2 regions of the Streptomyces sp. NBC_00637 genome follow, and region 1 is predicted to be linked to the other one. Evidence: riboswitches for the same ligand, from Rfam matches in the RefSeq annotation. Region 1 holds a riboswitch; the other holds the start of a gene.
The links. Region 1 has a riboswitch for thiamine pyrophosphate ahead of OG440_RS10135 (thiamine ABC transporter substrate binding subunit). Riboswitches for the same ligand answer to the same signal wherever they lie in the genome.

Region 1 (7,794 bases):
ATGCAGTTCGTGATCGACGACGGCACCTGGTGGCAGGGTCTGCTGCTCGGCCTGGCCGTCGCGGCCAGCGCCACGCTCGGCGACCTGGGCGAGTCGATGATCAAGCGGGACCTGGGCATCAAGGACATGGGCACGCTGCTCCCCGGCCACGGGGGCATCATGGACCGCCTGGACTCCCTGCTGCCCACGGCCCCCGTCGTGTGGCTGCTCCTCGTCCTGTTCGTGGGCTCGGGCTGATCCACCCGGTACCACCGGCTCGTACGGGCCCTCTCCCCGGAATGCGGGGAGAGGGCCCGTCGCCGTGCTGGTGCCGTGCCGTGCCGTGCCCTGCCGGGCCGTGGCCGGGCCGTCGGATCCGGGAGACCTCGTTCCCGGACCGTGCGAGGCCGATCCGGGCTGACGGACGGCACCCGCCAGTGACCGCCCCCACCCTGCTGTGGCCTGGGCTGCCCGAGTTGATCTGCGACACTGGAAGGGTTATGCCGAAGCCCGGAGAACTTACTTTCGTCGCCCCCCGCGGAGCCAAGAAGCCGCCGCGGCATCTCGCCGACCTCTCGCCCGCCGAGCGGAAGGAGGTCGTGGCGGAGATCGGGGAGAAGCCGTTCCGTGCCAAGCAGCTGGCGCAGCACTACTTCGCGCGCTATGCGCACGACCCGGCGGAGTGGACCGACATCCCCGCCGGTGCTCGCGAGAAGCTGCGTGAGGCGCTGCTGCCGGACCTGATGTCGGTCGTGCGGCATCTGTCGACGGACGCGGGGACCACCCGCAAGACCCTGTGGCGGCTGTTCGACGGCACGCTCGTGGAGTCGGTGCTGATGCGCTACCCGGACCGGGTGACGATGTGCATCAGTTCGCAGGCCGGGTGCGGGATGAACTGCCCGTTCTGCGCGACCGGGCAGGCGGGGCTGGACCGGAACCTGTCCACCGCCGAGATCGTGCACCAGATCGTCGACGGGATGCGGGCGCTGCGGGACGGTGAGGTGCCCGGAGGGCCGGCCAGGCTCTCCAACATCGTCTTCATGGGGATGGGCGAGCCGCTCGCCAACTACAAGCGGGTCGTGGGTGCCATCCGCGCGCTCACCGACCCGGCTCCGGACGGACTCGGCCTCTCGCAGCGGGGCATCACCGTGTCGACGGTCGGGCTGGTGCCGGCCATCCACCGGTTCTCCGACGAGGGCTTCAAGTGCCGGCTCGCGATCTCCCTGCACGCGCCGGACGACGAGCTGCGCGACACCCTCGTCCCCGTGAACACGCGGTGGAAGGTGCGCGAGGTGCTGGACGCCGGGTTCGAGTACACCGAGCGGTCCGGGCGCCGGCTGTCCATCGAGTACGCGCTGATCCGCGACATCAACGACCAGGCCTGGCGTGGTGACCGGCTCGGGCGGCTGCTGCGCGGCAAGCCCGTGCACGTCAACCTCATCCCGCTCAACCCGACCCCGGGTTCGAAGTGGACGGCCTCCCGGCCCGAGGACGAGAAGGCCTTCGTCGAGGCGATCGCCGCGCACGGGGTGCCCGTGACGGTCCGGGACACCCGTGGTCAGGAGATCGACGGGGCGTGCGGTCAGCTCGCTGCCACCGAGCGGTAGTCTGACCTCGGTATCAGTACATCTTCATATTCCGACAGGGGAGCGCCACAGCGCTGAGAGTGCGGGAGAGTCCGCAGACCCTCTGAACCTTGCCCAGGTCATTCTGGGTAGGAAGTTCGGTCATCACTCAAGCTGTTGCGCCCTGCCCGGGCGCCGGCGGAACCTTCCGCCGGTGCCCGGGCAGGGCCGCGTCTCTTCCTGGTCAACCCCAGGAGGAAATCCAGTGCACACCAGGACGTTCGTGGCCGCGGCCGTCGGCCTCGGCCTCGTCACGCTGTCCGCCTGCGGATCGTCGGACGACGGCGGTTCGGCGGCCGACTCCAAGACCGTCACCCTCGTCAGCCACGACTCGTGGGCCGTCTCCAAGAGCGTGCTCGCGGACTTCGAGAAGAAGTCCGGCTACCAGGTGAAGGTCCTCAAGGACGGCGACGCCGGTCAGGCCGTCAACAAGGCCATCCTCACCAAGGACAACCCGCAGGGCGACGTCTTCTTCGGCGTCGACAACACCCTCCTGTCGCGCGCCCTCGACAACGGGCTGTTCCAGTCGTACGAGGCGAAGGGCACCGACCAGGTTCTGCCCGCGTACCGGGCCGACCAGGACAAGCACCGGGTCACGCCGGTCGACACCGGCGACATCTGCGTCAACTACGACAAGGCGTACTTCAGCGAGCACAAGCTGACACCGCCCGCCTCCTTCGACGACCTGCTGAAGCCCGCGTACAAGAACCTGCTGGTCACCGAGAACGCGGCCACCTCCTCGCCCGGCCTCGGCTTCCTGCTGGGCACGGCGGCGAAGTACGGCGACGGGGGCTGGGCGGACTACTGGAAGAAGCTGAAGGCCAACGGCGTGAAGGTCGTCGACGGCTGGGAGCAGGCCTACAACGAGGAGTTCTCCGGGTCCGCGGGCGGAAAGAAGGCGGGGGCCGACCGGCCGCTCGTCGTCTCGTACGCCTCCTCGCCGCCCGCCGAGGTGATCTACGGCGACCCGAAGCCGGCCACCGCCCCGACCGGCGTCTCCGCGGGCACCTGTTTCCGCCAGGTCGAGTACGCGGGTCTGCTGAGCAACGCCGCCAACGCCAAGGGCGGCAAGGCGCTCCTCGACTTCCTGCTCACCGCGGAGTTCCAGCAGGACATGCCGCTGAACATGTTCGTCTACCCGGTGCGCAAGGGGGCCGAGGTCCCGGCGGAGTTCACGCAGTTCGGGCCGCAGGCGAAGGACCCCGAGACCCTGGACCCGGCGAAGATCGCCGACAACCGTGACGACTGGGTCAAGTCATGGACCTCGCTCGTACTGAAGTGAGCAGACGCGAGGCCCGCGCGGGGAACGCGGCGCGGCTCGGACTCATGGCCGTGCCCGTCGCGTTCTTCGCGGTCTTCTTCGCCTACCCGGTCGCCGCGATCGTCGCCCGTGGGCTCGGCGCCGACGGGGACGGGGGCTTCGGGCGGCTGTGGGACGTGCTCGCGCAGTCCGGCATCCGGCACGTGCTGTGGTTCACCACCTGGCAGGCGCTGGCCTCCACGGCGCTCACGCTCCTGGTCGCGCTGCCGGCCGCGTATGTCTTCGCCCGCCTGGAGTTCCCGGGCCGGCACGTGCTGCGCGCGGTCGTGACCGTCCCGTTCGTGCTGCCGACGGTCGTCGTCGGCACGGCGTTCCTGGCGCTCGTCGGGCGTGGCGGACTGTTCGACGAGCTGTGGGGCGTACGGCTGGACACCACGGTGTGGGCGATCCTGCTGGCGCACGTCTTCTTCAACTACGCGGTCGTGGTACGGACGGTGGGCGGGCTGTGGTCGCAGCTCGATCCCCGGCAGGAGGAGGCGGCGCGGATGCTCGGCGCGTCCCGCCTGACCGCGTGGCGCACGGTCACGCTGCCCGCCCTGGGGCCCGCCGTCGCCGCCGCCGCGCTGATGGTCTTCCTCTTCACCTTCACCTCCTTCGGGGTGGTGCAGATCCTCGGCGGCCCCACCTTCTCCACCCTCGAAGTGGAGATCTACCGGCAGACCTCCGAGATCTTCGATCTGTCCACGGCCGCCGTCCTCACGATCGTCCAGTTCGTGGCCGTCGGCGCGATCCTCGCCGTGCACGCCCGGACCGTACGGCGGCGGGAGACCGCGTTGCGGCTGGTGGACCCGTCGGTGACGGCACGACGGCCGCGCGGCGCCGGGCAGTGGGCGCTGCTGGCCGGGGTGCTCGGCACGATCGCCGTCCTGCTGGTGCTGCCGCTGGCGGTGCTGGCGCAGCGCTCGTTCGACGCGCCCGACTTCGCCTACTACAGGGCGCTGACCAGCGACGACGGCAATGTCTTCCTGGTTCCGCCGATCGACGCGATCGGCAACTCGCTCCAGTACGCCGTCACCGCGACCGCGATCGCCGTGGCCGTCGGTGGGCTCGCCGCGGCCGCGCTCACCCGACGGGACGCCGGACGGCTGGTCCGTGGCTTCGACGCGCTGCTGATGCTGCCGCTCGGCGTCTCCGCGGTGACCGTCGGCTTCGGGTTCCTGATCGCGCTCGACGAGCCTCCGCTCGACCTGCGCGGTACCTGGATCCTGGTGCCGCTCGCGCAGGCGCTGGTCGGCGTCCCCTTCGTCGTTCGGACCATGCTGCCGGTGCTGCGGGCGGTGGACCAGCGGCTGCGCGAGGCGGCGGCCGTGCTCGGGGCGTCGCCGTGGCGGGTGTGGCGCGAGGTCGACCTGCCGATGGTGTGGCGGGCGCTGCTCGTCGCGGCCGGGTTCGCCTTCGCGGTGTCGCTCGGCGAGTTCGGGGCGACGGTGTTCATCGCGCGGCCCGACAACCCGACGCTGCCGGTCGCCGTCGCACGGTTGCTGGGCCGGGCAGGGGAGATCAACTACGGCCAGGCGATGGCCCTTTCGACGATTCTGATGGTGGTGTGCGTGGTGGCTCTGCTGGTGCTGGAGCGACTGCGGACCGACCGGACGGGGGAGTTGTAGATGCTGCTGGAACTGGAGCGCGCCACCGTGCGGTTCGGCGGCCGGCCCGTGCTGGACGCCGTCGACCTCGCGGTCGCCGAGCACGAGGTGGTGTGTGTGCTGGGGCCGAGTGGCAGCGGCAAGTCGACGCTGTTGCGGGCGGTGGCCGGGCTCCAGCCGCTGGACGCCGGACGGGTGCTGCTCGACGGACGCGACCAGGCGGGGGTGCCCGCGCACCGGCGGGAGCTCGGGCTGATGTTCCAGGACCATCAGCTGTTCCCGCAGCGGGACGTGGGCGGCAACGTGGCCTTCGGGCTGCGGATGCACGGCATGCCAAGGACCCGACAGGGCGAGCGGGTGGCGGAGTTGCTCGACATGGTCGGGCTTCCGGGCGCCGCTCGACGTGCGGTGGCCGCGCTCTCCGGTGGGGAGCAGCAGCGGGTGGCGCTGGCCAGGGCCCTCGCACCGCGCCCCCGGCTGCTGATGCTCGACGAGCCACTCGGTCAGCTCGACCGGTCGTTGCGGGAACGGCTGGTCGTCGAACTTCGGGAGCTGTTCGGCAGGTTGGGGACGACCGTGCTGGCGGTCACCCACGACCAGGGGGAGGCGTTCGCGCTCGCCGACCGGGTCGTGGTGATGCGGGACGGGCGGATCGCCCAGTCCGGTACGCCGCTGGAGGTGTGGCAGCGGCCGGCGGACGCGTTCGTGGCGCGTTTCCTCGGCTTCGACAACGTGGTGGAGGCGACCGTCACGGAAGAGGCCGCGGTCACGCCGTGGGGCAAGGTGCCGGTGCCGGCCGGGTCGGCGCAGGGGGCGCGCACGCTGCTGGTCCGGCCCGCCGGTGTGCGTCTGGTGGGCGCGGACGAGGGACTGCGCTGTTCGGTCGCCGCCCGCACCTTTCGCGGCACGCATGTCGCCGTGCACCTTCAGCCGCAGGGCGCGCCGAGGCTGGAGGCGGCGTGCACGCTGCGGGACGCGCCGGAGGTCGGGGCCGTGGTCGGAGTGTCCTTCGACGCGACCGAGACCGTCGTACTGGACTGACCGCCGGTCGGGAAGAAGTCCGGCCGCGGACACGGGACATGCGGAGGGCCCGCCCCGGAGGAGGGGCGGGCCACACATGTACGCGGTCGGGCCGGCGGCTCGTCCCGCCGGCCGTGCGGGTCAGCGCTGGCTGGACCCGCGGCGCCGCATACCGAAGAACACCGCGCCACCGCCGACGGCGACAAGGACGGCCGCGATGCCGACGATGAGACCGGTGTTGGAGCCGGCCCCGGTCTCGGCCAGGTTGGACTCCTGGACCGCGGCCGACGGGGCGTTGCTCGCGGAGGGCGCGGGCGCGGCGCTGTCGCTCGCCGAGTCGGACGCGGACGGGGTGGCCGTCTCGGCCGGCGGCGGCGTGGTCGTGCTGTCCGACGGCGTCGAGGACGGCGTGGTGGACGGGGTGGAGGTGTCGTCGGCCTTGCAGGACTTCGACGGGGTGGTCAGGTTCCCGGGGATGTCCAGGTCGACGAGGACCTTCTCGTTCTTCACGGCCTTCACGTGGATCCGGTAGATGGCGCCCGGCTCCCAGTCCTCGGCGAAGGAGATCGTGACGCCCTTCTTCGAACCCTCGACCGGCTGGGCCGCGCCGACCTGCCTCAGGTCGCCGCCGTTGTTCTCGAGGAAGACGGTGACCTCGGCGGGGACGCCCGAGGGGTCCTTGTCGGTGACGGTGATGAGGCCCTTCGCACCGTCACAGGCGGCGGAGGCGGAGAACTCGCTGATGTCGCAGGCCAGCGCGGTGCCGGCGGCGCTGAGCGCGAGGGCGGCGGAGGCGGCGGTGACACCGAGCATGCGCACCGAACGGGCGGCGGTACGGCGGGAAAGGGACACGTTTGTCCTTTACGGGAAGCGCAACTGCGGGGGGTGGAGGGGAAGATGGCGCCCCCGGTGAGCGAGTGCGTCACCATCCCCAGCAGACCCACAGGTCTATAAGCGTTCCATAAGAAGTGTCAATGCGGGGACGCCTTCGAGCGGCTGGCTTTGCCCGCTTATTAACCACCGAGACGTTTCAACGCCTCCGGAGCCTCCTCGATCCGGTCAACGAGGGCGATACGGGACTCCATGGACCGCTCCCGGGCGAGTGACCGCAAGAGCGGCCAGGCGGGCAGCCGTCGAGTCCAGTGGTCCCGGTCCACGAGCACCATCGGCGTCGGCTCGCCCCGTGACCCGTAGTAGTTGGGCGTGGCGTTGTCGAAGATCTCCTGTACGGTCCCGGCGGCGCCCGGCAGGAACACCACGCCCGCGGTGCAGCGGGCCAACAGGCCGTCCTCACGGGTGGCGTTGGAGAAGTACTTGGCGAGGTGCGCGGCGAACGGGTTCGGCGGCTCATGGCCGTAGAACCACGTGGGGATGCCCACCGAAGGGCCGCCGCCCGGCCACTTGGCCCGCACCTCGAAGGCCGCCGTCGCCCAGTCGGTCACCGACGGCGTGAACTTGGGTGCCCTGGCGAGGAGTCGGAGGGCGTCCGTGAGCATCTCGTCGTCGAAGGGGGCCGCGTAGGCGCCGAGGTTGGCCGCCTCCATGGCGCCGGGCCCGCCACCGGTGGCCACCATCAGCCCGGACCGGGCGAGTTCACGGCCGAGCCGGGCCGCGCCGGCGTACTCCCGCGTACCGCGCGCCATCGCGTGGCCGCCCATGACACCCACCACGTTCCGCCCGACGAGGAGTTCGTCGAGCGCGTCGGAGATGGCGTCGTCGTGGATCGAGCGGAGCATCGAGCCGAATATGTCGCCGTCCGCCTTCGTGCGCTGGAACCAGGCGTATGTCAGGGCGTCCGGGGTCGCCTCGTAGCCCTCGTCCAGGGACGCGAACAACTCGTCGGGGGAGTAGACGAAACCGCGGTAGGGGTCGAAGGACAGACCCGGTACGGGCGGGAAGACCAGGGCGCCGCAGGCGCGGGACTTCGTGGCCGCCGCCGGCTCCATCGGGCAGCCGAGGAAGACGGCGCCCGAGGTGTCCAGGGCGAGCAGCGCGTCCGTACGGGCCGTCAGGTCGACGGACTGGACGCGGAAGTGGGAGAGCGTGCCGTGGGTGGCGACCACCTCGTCGAACTCGGCGAGGGACTCGATCTCACGGTCGTGGGAGCCGTCGAACGGCTGGGCGGGTGTCGTCGGATGCACCCGCCCATGCTAGGCAGCGCCGGATGAGCGCGGGTCAGCTCCCGACGGCCGACGGGTCCATCCAGACGACCTCCCAGGTGTGGCCGTCGAGGTCGTCGAAGGAACGGCCGTACATGAAGCCC
Region 2 (7,794 bases), 1.9 Mb from region 1:
GCGCTCAACGCCTCCGCACTCATCACGGTGGCCGCGGCGGCCGAGTACCAGCACTACGTGAAGGTCCGCGAGGAACTGCGCCACCCCGCGCCGTCCACCCCGTCGTCCACGTCCGAGGCAGGCTCCGCGGAGCCGGGCGCGGCCGCGATGGGGCTCGCCACCACCATGGGGGAGGCGGCTCAGGCCGCCGAAGCGGCCGGCGCGGGCGCCGTCGCCGCCGTCCTGACCCCGGTACTCGCCGGGGCCGCCGCGGTGATCTTCCTGCTCGTCGGCTACCTCCTCAGGGCGCTCGACCCCGAGCAGGCGTTCGCCCGGACCATGGTCGCCGCCGGCTGGACGTTCGGGGCCGTGGCCGTGGCCGCGATCCTCGTCGCCACCGTCGCGCTGCTGCTCACCGCCCTGCGCAACCGGCCCTCCCTGGAGGCCGGACCGTACGGCGAACTGAGCGAGGAAGTCGACCAGGCCAGAGAAGCCTGGCGAGAAGCCCTGCTGCAACGCGGCATCCTGCCGTTCCTCCGGGAGGCCCTCACCGCTCCCGGCACGACGGCCGCCCTGCACACCGAACCGGCCCCACCGGCTCCCACCGGCCGTCTCCCGAAGATCGGCTACGACCGCCCCGGCTTCAGCAGCCCGGACGACGGCCGCTCGACCGGCCCGCGCCCGAGCTTCAGCAGCCCGGACTACACCAGCCCGGACTTCGGAGGCCCGGAGCACCAGCCGGAATAGGCACCCGGCTTGCGCCCCCGCCGCCCCGCCGAGGGGAGCGCAAGCCGTACGCCGGGCGCCGGACAGTCGGCGCCGTACAGCCGACGGCAGACGCCGGTGGCGGGCGGCGGGCGATCTGCGGGTCGTGGGTGGCTCCGGTGGAGAGCCGGCCAAGGGACCGATGGCCGGTGCTGCCTGCGGTGCTCAGCGCTGCCCTGTGCCGGACGGAGTCACGGGCGCGGGCACCCGTGAGCCGGACGTCCGGTCACCCCGTCAGAGGATGCCCGCCCGGCGGGCCGCGGTGATCCAGCTGGGGAACTCCGACAGCAGCCGGTCGTAGAGCTCCTGGTCCGGGACGGTGCTGATGTCGTCCACGGAGAAGAACCCCACGTTGTCGACGCGGCGTCCGGCCAGCGTGTCGAACCGCTCCAGAATCCCGTAGTCGGACCGGCCGAGCCCCACGAACTGCCAGAAGATCGGCTCCTCGACCGCAGCCCGCAGCTCCCGCTCGATCGCCGCGTCGCGGTGGACCCCTCCGTCGGAGAAGAAGAGCACCAAGGTCGGTGCAGCAGCCGGATTCTCCCGGACATAGGACCTGACCTGGGCAATCGCCTTCTGTTCCTCGTTCTGGATGCCGATCGAGCGCATGTCGACCTGACCCGGCTCCATCCCCTTGCGGGGTTTCCTGCCGCGCCGGAACAGACTGATCTCGCCCACCCTCACATGCAGCCGCAGCCACTCGGGGAGCTCGCCCAACCGCAGGTCCGGAAGGCGCGCGGCCTCGCTGGCGAAGGTCCAGGCCTGCATTTCGCCGTCGTCGTCCAGTTCCGCCGCCACCGCCGCCATGCGCTCCACGACGTCGGCCACCACGCCACGTGAATACAGGAACGCCATGGACCCCGAGGCATCGAGGACGAGCACGATCCGCGCGCTGATCCCCAGCGCCCCTTGCTTGCGCAGACTGACGGCGACCTGCTCCTTGCGCAGGGACAACCGCTTACGCATGTCGACGGGAAGCCGCTCCTCCCCCTTGCTCGGACGAGGTCCGCCGGGCGGTGTGCCTGCCGAGAGGGTGCTCGGCGCTGGGGGGTCTGCCGGCGGGGTGTGTGTCGGGGGCGTACCTGTCGGTGCGGTGGGCGCGGGGGTGACGCTCCATGGAGTCACCGCAGGTGGAGCGGCCGCTGGCGGGTTGAGCGGGGTGGCAGCCGGGCGGTTGAGCGGGGTGGCCGTCGGCTCCGGCTCTTCGTCGACCGTGATCCCGAAGTCCGTGGCAACCCCCGCCAGCCCGGAGGCGTACCCCTGCCCGACGGCCCGGAACTTCCAGCGCCCTTCGCGCCGGTACAGCTCACCCGCGATGAACGCGGTCTCCGTCTCGGCCCGCATCTCGAACCGGGCCACCTCCGTTCGCCCGTCGCCGCCGAGCAGCCTCAAGGTCAGGCCGGTCACCTGACCGAAGGAGCCGCCGTCGGCCGATGCGCACAGCACCACACGCGTGATGGCGCCTTCCAGCGAGCGCAGGTCCACCTGGACGGTGTCGGTCAGCACACCGGCATCGCTCCGCTTGCCGACGTGCCGCACGGCGCCGGACGCGTGCACGGGCTGGTTGTAGAAGACGAAGTCCCCGTCGTCACGTACCCGTCCGTCCTGCGCCAGCAGCAGCGCCGAAGCATCGATGTCCGGCCCACCGGCGCTTTCGGCCCAGCTGAGTTCGACCCGTACGTCCGCCTCGTCGACCGGCAGATTGGCACCCTTGCTCAGGAATCGCGCTGTCATGGACGCAAGTGTGCCGAGCCGGCGCCCCGAGGCAACCGGACGAACGCGATGCTTTCCTCCTGGGCGACCGCCAGGAGCGTGCCGTCGGGACGCATGGCCGCGACGGGTGTCGGTATGTGGGTGACTCCGTAGGCTCCGTCACGGCGGGACACCTTCACCTCGGGCCATTCCGCCGGCACTTCACCGGTCATGACGTCGATCAGCCGAGGGTGCCCGTGCAGCGAGACGACACGGCCACCACCCGCCATCAACGTGCCGACCTCGAAGTCGACGGAACTCCGACGCAGCCACGCGCGTCGGGACAGGGACCACACTCCTATCCGGCCAGGTCCGAGGTCGGGGCCGTCGTCGTCCTGGTCCTCGTCATCGTCATCGTCGTCGTCGTCGTCGAGATGCTCGCCTCCGGTAGCCACAGCCAGCAGGTCGTCGTCGAGCCAGCAGGCCGAGACCACCTCCGCATCGATCCCGGGCCGCGTCGGCAGCACCCCGTGCCCATCCAGTACGGCAGGGTCTGCCAGGGCTCTCTCCAGATCGAAGACCTCGACGATTCCGTACGGGTGCCACAACCAGCCGGCCACCAGCAGGTGCCTGCCGTCCCCGGTCACCGACAGCCGGGAATGGAACACGTCCTTCGCCTCGCGGGCGCCGGTGGTGAGCCGCTACCCGGACGCCACGTCCTCGATCTGGAGCACGTTGCACTCCTCCGGGCAGTGGATCAGGACCTCCCGGCCGTCCCTCAGAATCCCCAGGGCCACCGGGTAGTCGTAGTCCTCGGCATGGTCCGGGCTGCGCGTCAGTTCACGGAGGAGATGTGTCCCCTCCAACAAGCGCGCCTCGGTCCCCCGTTCCGCGTAGACGACGCTGTAGCGGCCCGACGGCGAGACGGCACCTCTGTCGAAGGCGGGACCGTGATCGACGGCCGTGCGGCGCTCCACACCGTCGCTGCTCCATACCCGGCCGCCGACCACGTCGACCAGCTCATCGCCCCGCCAGGCCAATGACCGGACCGGCGCCGTCGACTTCACCCATTCCAACAACGTCGTCTCTCCCCCTCGGTGACGACCCCTCCTGGCGCTGCCCCCAGGCCCGACCTCAGGTCCCCGCCCGAGCTCAGGTGTCGGACCTCGGAGGACAGCGCCGATCCAGGTACGTCAGTCAGCCAGCGGCAGGTACACCCGGTTCCCGCTCGCCGCGAACTCCTTCGACTTCTCCAGCATGCCCTCGGCGATCTCCTCCGGTGAGGCCCCGTCGGCCGCCCCGGCGCCGAACCGTTCGTTGATGCTCTGGCTGATCTTCATCGAGCAGAACTTCGGCCCGCACATCGAGCAGAAGTGCGCCGTCTTCGCCGGCTCCGCGGGGAGTGTCTCGTCGTGGAACTCCCGTGCGGTGTCCGGGTCGAGGGCGAGGTTGAACTGGTCTTCCCAGCGGAACTCGAAACGGGCGTCGGACAGCGCGTCGTCCCATTCCTGCGCACCCGGGTGCCCCTTGGCGAGGTCGGCTGCGTGGGCGGCGATCTTGTAGGTGATGACGCCGGTCTTGACGTCGTCACGGTTGGGCAGGCCCAGATGCTCCTTGGGCGTGACATAGCAGAGCATGGCCGTGCCCCACCAGGCGATCATCGCCGCACCGATGCCGGAGGTGATGTGGTCGTACGCGGGCGCGACGTCCGTCGTCAGCGGGCCGAGCGTATAGAACGGAGCTTCATCACAGATCTCCTGTTGAAGGTCGATGTTCTCCTTGATCTTGTGCATCGGGACATGGCCCGGGCCTTCGATCATCGTCTGAACATGGAAACGCTTCGCGATCCGGTTGAGTTCCCCGAGTGTCCTCAACTCGGCGAACTGCGCAGCGTCGTTGGCGTCCGCGATGGAACCGGGCCGCAATCCGTCGCCCAGCGAATAGGTGACGTCGTAGGCGGCGAGGATCTCGCAGAGCTCCTCGAAGTTCTCGTAGAGGAACGACTCCTTGTGGTGCGCGAGGCACCAGGCCGCCATGATCGAACCGCCGCGCGAGACGATGCCGGTCTTGCGGTTCGCGGTGAGCGGGACGTACGGGAGGCGGACGCCGGCGTGGACGGTCATGTAGTCCACCCCCTGCTCCGCCTGCTCGACGACCGTGTCCTTGTAGATCTCCCAGGTGAGCTCTTCCGCGCGGCCGTCGACCTTCTCCAGCGCCTGGTACAGCGGCACCGTGCCGATGGGGACCGGGGAGTTGCGCAGCACCCACTCGCGGGTGGTGTGGATGTTGCGGCCGGTCGACAGGTCCATGACCGTGTCGGCGCCCCACCGGGTCGCCCAGGTCATCTTCTCGACCTCCTCCTCGATGGAGGACGTCACCGCCGAGTTGCCGATGTTGGCGTTGACCTTCACCAGGAACCGCTTGCCGATGATCATCGGCTCGATCTCCGGATGGTTGACGTTGGCCGGCAGTACGGCGCGGCCCGCCGCGATCTCCTCGCGAACCACCTCGGGAGAAACGTTCTCCCGGATGGCCACGAACTCCATCTCGGGTGTGACCTCCCCCCGGCGCGCATAGGCGAGCTGAGTGACCGCCTCACCGTCCCTGCCCCGGCGCGGCAGGCGCGGCCGACCCGGGAAGACCGCGTCGAGGTTGCGCAGACCGCCGCGTGGCGAGGTGTGCTTGATGCCGTCGTCCTCGGGGCGGACCGGACGGCCCGCGTACTCCTCGGTGTCGCCCCGGGCGATGATCCAGTTCTCCCGCAACGGCGACAGGCCCCTGCGGACGTCGGTCTCGACGAGTGGATCGGTGTACGGGCCGGACGTGTCGTACAGGGTGACCGATTCTCCGTTGGTGAGATGCACCTGACGAACCGGCACCCGGAGATCGGGGCGAGCGCCCTCGATGAACCCCTTGTGCCAGCCGATGGACTTCCCGGCCTCCGAGGCGTTCACGTCGACCGTGCTCTCGCTGGTCGCGTTCTGCGTGAAGGCAGGCGTGCGTGCGTCCTTGTTGGTCATAAGACCTACTCCCTACGCCGGCATTACCCGGTAACAGGTTCGGCGGTCGACGCAGCGGCTACCGCCTGCCGATGTTTCATGTGAAACATCACTCGATTCGAGAGACGTTCCACGTGAAACATCGCGAAGACGGAGGTCAGCGCCCTCTCAGCCCGGTGCTCCGAGCTCCCGCGTGTGCAAAGGTTGCCTCCACGCTAGCGTCAATTCTGGCGCGGTGAACAGAGGGCCCGTGTCGTTCTTGCGATGATCGGTCGGTGACCACGACACACCAGCCCCCGTACCCGCCGCCCGAGCCGCCCCGCCGACCGGGCGCCGGCAGCGGCCCCGGCAATGGCTCGGGCAATGGCTCCGGCAACGGTTCCGTCGGCGGCCCCAGAGGCGACCGCGACTTCGGCGACGGTCACGACCACCCGCACAACCCCGACCGCGGCCCGGGATACGCCGGCGGGCTCGGCGGGCTGAGACGCGCCGCGGCTCCTGGCGGGCAAGGACCCGGCTACGGCAACGGCCAGGGATACGGGGACCGTCAGGGCCACGGGGACAGCCAGGAGTACGGAAACAGGCCCGTGCCCGGCCAGGAGTACGGCCCCGGCCACGGCGCCGGTCCTCGTCCGGGCCAGGGCCCTCGTCCTGATCCCGGTCACGGCTCTGCTCCGGGTGACGGATACGGCTTCGACCGCGAGCACGGTCATGGGCAGAGCCTCGACGGCGGTCATGGTGGCGGCACCGGGAGCGGTCACAGCGCGGGCGACGGCGGTGGTCACGGCCATGGCCCGGGCGACGGGCACGGCTCCGGTTCCGGCGGTGGGCACGGGCATTCGCACAGCCACAGTCACGGCCCGGCCGCTCCCGTCTCCCAGCACCTGCGCAAGGTCATCGCGGCCATCCTCATCCCGTTCGGCGCCGCGGTCCTGGTGGGCCTCGTGGTGTTGTGGCCCGGCGGGGCCCCGGCCCACGAGCGCACCGGAGTCGGCTTCGACCGGCAGACCCAACAGGCCACGGTCACCAAGGTCGTGAGCGTGAGCTGCGCGTCGGTGAACGCCTCGGGCGAGACCCCGACCGGCGACACCTCCACCGCCGAGGGCTCCTCCGCGCAGCAGCAGGCGAGCGGCGCCTGCAAGCGGGCCACGATCCGGGTGGACACGGGCGACGACAAGGGCCGTACGTTCACCGAGATCGTCCAGCCTGACCAGTCACGGCAGTTGGAGCAGGGCGAGAAGGTCGTGGTCGCCTACGAGCCCTCCGCGCCGAAGGACCTCCAGTACTCGGTCACCGACGTGAACCGCCGCATCCCCATGGCCGTCCTGGCCATCATCTTCGCGGTCGCCGTCGTGGTCGTCGGACGGCTGCGGGGCGTCATGGCGTTGGTCGCCCTGGCCATCAGCTTCATGGTGCTGAACTTCTTCGTCCTGCCCGCGATCCTTCAGGGGTCGAACCCGCTGGTGGTGGCGGTGGTGGGATCGAGTGCCATCATGCTGATCGCGCTGTATCTCTGTCACGGGCTCTCGGCCCGTACGTCCGTCGCCGTGCTCGGCACCCTGATCTCACTGCTGCTGATCGGCGTCCTCGGTTCGCTGTTCATCGACTGGGCCGCGCTGACCGGCAACACGGACGACAACACCGGCCTGATCCACGGCCTGTACCCGTCGATCGACATGAGTGGTCTGCTGCTGGCCGGCATCATCATCGGCTCGCTCGGCGTGCTCGACGACGTGACGGTCACCCAGACCTCGGCGGTCTGGGAACTGCACGAGGCCAACCCCGCGATGGGCTGGCGCGGCCTGTACCGGGCCGGTATCCGCATCGGCCGTGACCACATCGCGTCCGTGGTGAACACGCTCGTTCTCGCCTACGCCGGTGCCGCGCTACCGCTGTTGCTGCTCTTCTCGATCGCGCAGAGCAGCGTGGGCGCCGTCGCCAACAGCGAGCTGGTCGCCGAGGAGATCGTGCGCACCCTGGTCGGCTCGATCGGCCTGGTCGCCTCCGTGCCCGTCACGACGGTTCTGGCGGCCCTGGTGGTCTCCGCGGACCGGCCAGGCTCGGGCAAGGCACCCGGGACGGCTACGGAAGCGGCTCCGGCGATTCCGGCTGCGGCGACGGCCACGGGCGCGGGCACGGGCATGAGCAGCGCCCAGGTCCGGGGCGGCCGGGGCAGGCGGCGCAAGCGCTGAGGCGGGAGAGCGCCCGAGTGCCGACACCATCGGCCTGCTCCGGGCGCGCCACGCGTGCCCGGCACAGCCGTTCAGCGCCTGCGTCCCGCCGTGAAGAAGCGTTCCTGCACAACACCGATCGCTGTGCGGCACGCGGCACCCTTCGTCGCTTCGCCATCACGTCAGCC

Region 2: it holds a riboswitch for thiamine pyrophosphate, as region 1 does, so the genes downstream of both, thiC (phosphomethylpyrimidine synthase ThiC) here and OG440_RS10135 (thiamine ABC transporter substrate binding subunit) in region 1, are expected to answer to the same signal.

The regions. Positions count from the first base shown of each region.
Region 1 covers NZ_CP109046.1:2,392,491-2,400,284, reverse strand. The annotation lists gene OG440_RS10145 (phosphatidate cytidylyltransferase) at 1-237, shown strand, start outside; gene rlmN (23S rRNA (adenine(2503)-C(2))-methyltransferase RlmN) at 480-1,586, shown strand; TPP riboswitch at 1,613-1,718, shown strand; gene OG440_RS10135 (thiamine ABC transporter substrate binding subunit) at 1,810-2,886, shown strand; gene OG440_RS10130 (ABC transporter permease) at 2,862-4,532, shown strand; gene OG440_RS10125 (ABC transporter ATP-binding protein) at 4,533-5,552, shown strand; gene OG440_RS10120 (LAETG motif-containing sortase-dependent surface protein) at 5,673-6,383, opposite strand; gene OG440_RS10115 (LOG family protein) at 6,545-7,672, opposite strand; gene OG440_RS10110 (VOC family protein) at 7,707-7,794, opposite strand, start outside.
Region 2 covers NZ_CP109046.1:4,282,202-4,289,995, reverse strand. The annotation lists gene OG440_RS18760 (hypothetical protein) at 1-726, shown strand, start outside; gene OG440_RS18755 (VWA domain-containing protein) at 979-2,478, opposite strand; gene OG440_RS18750 (hypothetical protein) at 2,475-3,104, opposite strand; gene OG440_RS18745 (hypothetical protein) at 3,138-3,515, opposite strand; gene thiC (phosphomethylpyrimidine synthase ThiC) at 3,630-5,456, opposite strand; TPP riboswitch at 5,449-5,638, opposite strand; gene OG440_RS18735 (YibE/F family protein) at 6,023-7,627, shown strand; gene OG440_RS18730 (SsgA family sporulation/cell division regulator) at 7,789-7,794, opposite strand, start outside.